DNA from 2 places in the Quatrionicoccus australiensis genome. Region 2 is predicted to be linked to the other one. Evidence: riboswitches for the same ligand, from Rfam matches in the RefSeq annotation. Region 2 holds a riboswitch; the other holds the start of a gene.

Region 1 (2,198 bases), 730 kb from region 2:
ACAGACCATGGCAGCATGATCGTGAACCGCAACGACTACCGCATGGTCGGCGAAAACCAGGCCTATGGCGTCGGCTTCCAGTTGCTGAACAACTCGAATTTTGATCCGGTCGAAGTCGGCGTTGCGCTAAGCATTCTCAAGGCCCGCCGCGAGTTCTTCGGCGATGGCGTCGTCGCCATCGATGCTGGCGCCAACCTTGGCGTGCATACCCTCGAATGGGCCAAGACCATGCACGGCTGGGGACGGGTTACCGCCATCGAAGCGCAGGAACGCGTTTTCTACGCACTGGCCGGCAACATTGCCCTCAATAATTGCCTCAACGCCTCCGCCATCCACGCAGCACTCGGGGCCGAGCATGGCACGCTGGACATCCCGGTACCTGACTACCTGAAGCCAGGCAGTTTCGGCAGCCTCGAACTGAAAAAGCGCGAACGTACCGAATTCATTGGCCAGACCATCGACTACTCCCCGGAAAATTGCTTCAACGTCCGCCTTGTTCCACTCGACGCACTCGAAACTGGCCGGGTCGATTTCATCAAGATTGACGTCGAAGGCATGGAACTCGAAGTACTGGACGGCGCTCGCCAGATCATCGAACGCTGCCGGCCGGCGATGATGATCGAAGCCATCAAGACCGACCAGACAGCACTCTTCGAATTGCTGACCAACTACGGCTACCGCGTCTACAAACACCACCTGAATTTCATCGCCATCCACAGCACCGACCGCTCCGACAGCTTCCTGAAAGTCAGCAACAACACCCCATCTTGACATTTCCTTACACTTCAAATATAAGGAAGGAGTTTTCGGAAAGTAAGAAAACTCATTAAATCGGCAAACTGCAGGCAACTGCAGGACGCAAAGCCTCAGGTCCTGATTGACAGGATGGCTGGGTTGCACTGGAGCAGACTCGCTTCAGTTTCCCACCCCCATTCCCTCAAAACAACGATCAGGCACGCCGTTTCAGTGCGGTTTTTGCTCGTTCCGGTCTTGAAGAATTTAGCGCGAAGAAGCCCTAAAGCTTCTTCGCGTCCTGTCGTTAATGATCGTAATTGCTGTCTGTGCCCATAGTCCCTTGCCGGGTGACTTGATTCGAATCTTGAGAGGTGTGCCATGTCCGTAACCCAAGTAACCATCGTCAATTCCGCCACCGATATTGATGGCATGACCATTGATGGAACAATCAACAGCATCAAGGGCTCTTCCGGACAAGACACGGTAATTCTGGGATCAGGCGGCTCACTCAGCGTCTCCAGCGTCGAAACCATCGTCGGCTCGACCGATGCCGATGCCATCACCTTGCTCAACGCCGGCACGGTATCGATCTCCCGGATCGAGACCATCACTGGTTCGGCCGGCACTAACCAGGTCAACCTGCTTTCCCCGCTCACCGGCAACCTGACCATAGACCTGATTGAAACAGTCGTTGGCACCACCGGCACTGGCGAAACACTGGAGTTGAGCACCAACACCGCCGCGCTCAGCATTTCACGCATCGAAAGCGTGATCGGCAGTACGACCGCTGAAACCGTCACCATACTCGGCGCCGGCACGCTGAACATTTCCGATGTCGACTCCGTTGTCGGCTCGACCGGCACCGACATCCTGCGCCTGGACAACGCTTCCACCGGACTGGAAATCAGCAGCATTGAAACCGTGATCGGCACCACGGGAACCGATGCAGTCACCCTGGCGACAGCGGGCGCTGTATCCGTCGACAAATTCGAAACAATCGTCAGCACGGCTGGCGTCAACACCGTCACCCTGCTCAACGCGCTTACCGGAACAGTCAATGTCGATGGTGTGGAAACGCTGATCGGTAGCGGCGGTGCTGACACAGTACAGATTGTTTCCGCCCCGGCCTCGACCATCCGCATCAGCGGCATCGAAAGCATCATCGGCACGACCGGAACCGGCGATATTGTCTACATCACCAGCGCCGGCAGCGTTGAAACATCCAGCATCGAAAGTCTGGTTGGCACGACGGCGGTTGAAGTCGTCACCATGGCTTCGGCCCAGACCAATCTTGCCGTTTCGAGTATCGATACCGTCATTGGCTCGACGACGACCGATGGCGTCCAGATGCTCTCCAGCGGCGTTCTCTCCGTCAGCGGCCTCGGCACTGTCATCGGCACGGCGAGCACGACCGACCGCCTGACCCTGCTCGGCGCCAGCGCCGACGTCAGTGTTTCGGCTGT
Region 2 (2,198 bases):
CATTGCCGCTATCGTGCCGACCTGGCCCTTGATCGTGGTCGCAAAGCCGACACCGCGCAACGCCTCGGCGCAATTGCCGCCGACGACTTCTGCCGCACCATGGATATGCCCGGCCATTGCCTGCTGCGCCTCCATCAGCTCGGCATAGCTTTGCCCGAGACCGCTCAACTGACCGGCAAAACGCTCGAGCACGAGCTGCTCCTTGGCCGCCTGCTCGATCGCCAGACGCGACGAGAATTCACTTTCGATCGAATCGGCAACCCGGAAAATGCCGGCCGAAATCTTTTCCACCGCCTTGTCGGTGTCGCCCGACAACTTGCTGACTTCGTCGGCCACCACCGAGAAGCCACGCCCCGCTTCGCCGGCCCGCGCTGCCTCGATGGCGGCATTCAGGGCGAGCAGACGGGTCTGCTTGGAAATATTTGAAATCAGCCCGGTAATCTCGTTGAGGGCGCGCGTTTCGGCAACGACGCGCTGGATCTTTTGCTGGTTCGCCGCATTGTCGGCCATGCGTTCCTTGACGTAACCGTGCATCGCGGCAATCAATTCGCCGTTGTTGTCCGCCGCATGCTCGGACAGCGCCGCATCGTCATTGGCGGCGTCGAGCGAGGCCGTCACCACCTGGTCCATCTCGAGCAGACTGGCATCGATGCCTGCCAGCTAGCTGCCCAGACTCTGCGCGGCGTGCTCGGCCACCGTCACCACGTCAGCCAGATGCCCGTGGGCAAGCGCTAACTGCGTCGGCATGGCCTGCAACTGACGACGCACGTCGGCTTCGGCCTGCTCGACCAGACGTACCCGCTCGAGCAAGGCCGCCTCTCGCTTGGCCTGACCGGCCGAACCGTCGCGGAAAATGACGAAGGACAGGACCTGCTGCCCGAAATAGACCGAAATCAGGATCAGGGCGATGCCTATCGTCGTGCCGGCCTGTTCGGACAGGCCAACCGCCGGCAGCAGTTCGCGGATGAACCAGGGATTGGTGAAATAGATCAACGGCAAGGTCACGACCAGCGTGATGCCGAACAACAGGGTGCTGTAAACGCTGGCTTTGTTGGCCGGGAGACTCATGGGACACCTTCACAACGGATGATCGGTTCGCGAAGATGCCAAAGCACTCCTGCTACGGCAGCCCCTCTTTCATGGTCTCGGCGAGACGTTAGACAGGTGGCTTTGCGCCCCCGGACTTTCGTACCGGGGTTGCCCTTTTCGCGGCTTATTGCTTGACGTATTTTATATAAATGATGATTTTACGAATTTGACGCAAATCAAGCAGTTTGCCGTGGACAAAAAAAGGGAGCCCGCAGGCTCCCGAAAGGATAAAGACGACGGATTGCTGTTCTCCGAAGTCTTACCCGCAGAGTTGCTTAGTGATCCGATGCCGCCGAAGCGCCAAGGCCGGTCTGGGCACGGATGTACTGCTCTTCGTAGGCTTCCTTTTCCTTGTTGGCACGCACGCTCTTGTCGGTAACCGACAGCAGCCAGGTGACAAAGAAGGCAAGCGTCATCGAAACGATGGCCGGATGGTCGTACGGGAAGATCGCGGCCTTGTTGCCGAGAATCTTGACCCACACGGTCGGCGACAGGACAACCAGACCCACCGACGACACCAGGCCGGCAATGCCGCCCCACAGTGCGCCACGGGTGGTCAGGCCCTTCCAGTACATGGACAGGATGAGGACCGGGAAGTTGACCGACGAGGCGACGCCGAAGGCGAGCGCGACGAGGAACAGCACGTTCTGATCCTTGAAGGCGATGCCGAGCAGGATGGCGGTGAGACCCAGGCCAACGGAAGCAAAGCGGGTGACCTTCATTTCCTGCGCGCTGGTCGCCGTGCCCTTCTTGATCACGCGGGCATACAAGTCATGCGAGATGGCCGAGGCGCCAGCCAGGGCCAGACCGGAAACCACAGCCAGGATGGTGGCGAAGGCGACGGCCGACAGGAAGCCGAGGAAGATGTCGCCACCAACAGCCTTGGCCAGGTGCATGACCGGCATGTTGTTGCCGCCGATCAGCTTGCCACCGACCTGGCCGCCTTCGAAGAAGGCCCCATTGGTACCGACGATGGTGATCGCCCCGGCACCGAGAATGATGGTGACGAGGAAGAACAGGCCGATGAAGCCGGTCGCGTAGAACACCGACTTGCGGGCTTCCTTGGCGTTCGGCACGGTGAAGAAGCGCATCATGATGTGCGGCAGGCC

Evidence for each region. Region 2 has a riboswitch for cyclic di-GMP ahead of KI612_RS01085 (hypothetical protein). Riboswitches for the same ligand answer to the same signal wherever they lie in the genome.
Region 1: it holds a riboswitch for cyclic di-GMP, as region 2 does, so the genes downstream of both, KI612_RS04675 (beta strand repeat-containing protein) here and KI612_RS01085 (hypothetical protein) in region 2, are expected to answer to the same signal.

The regions. Positions count from the first base shown of each region.
Region 1 is NZ_CP075188.1:957,657-959,854, reverse strand. It holds gene KI612_RS04680 (FkbM family methyltransferase) at 1-771, shown strand, start outside; cyclic di-GMP riboswitch class I at 824-902, shown strand; gene KI612_RS04675 (beta strand repeat-containing protein) at 1,114-2,198, shown strand, end outside.
Region 2 is NZ_CP075188.1:229,357-231,554, reverse strand. It holds gene KI612_RS19810 (methyl-accepting chemotaxis protein) at 1-630, opposite strand, end outside; gene KI612_RS01085 (hypothetical protein) at 661-1,068, opposite strand; cyclic di-GMP riboswitch class I at 1,122-1,212, opposite strand; gene KI612_RS01080 (cation acetate symporter) at 1,365-2,198, opposite strand, start outside.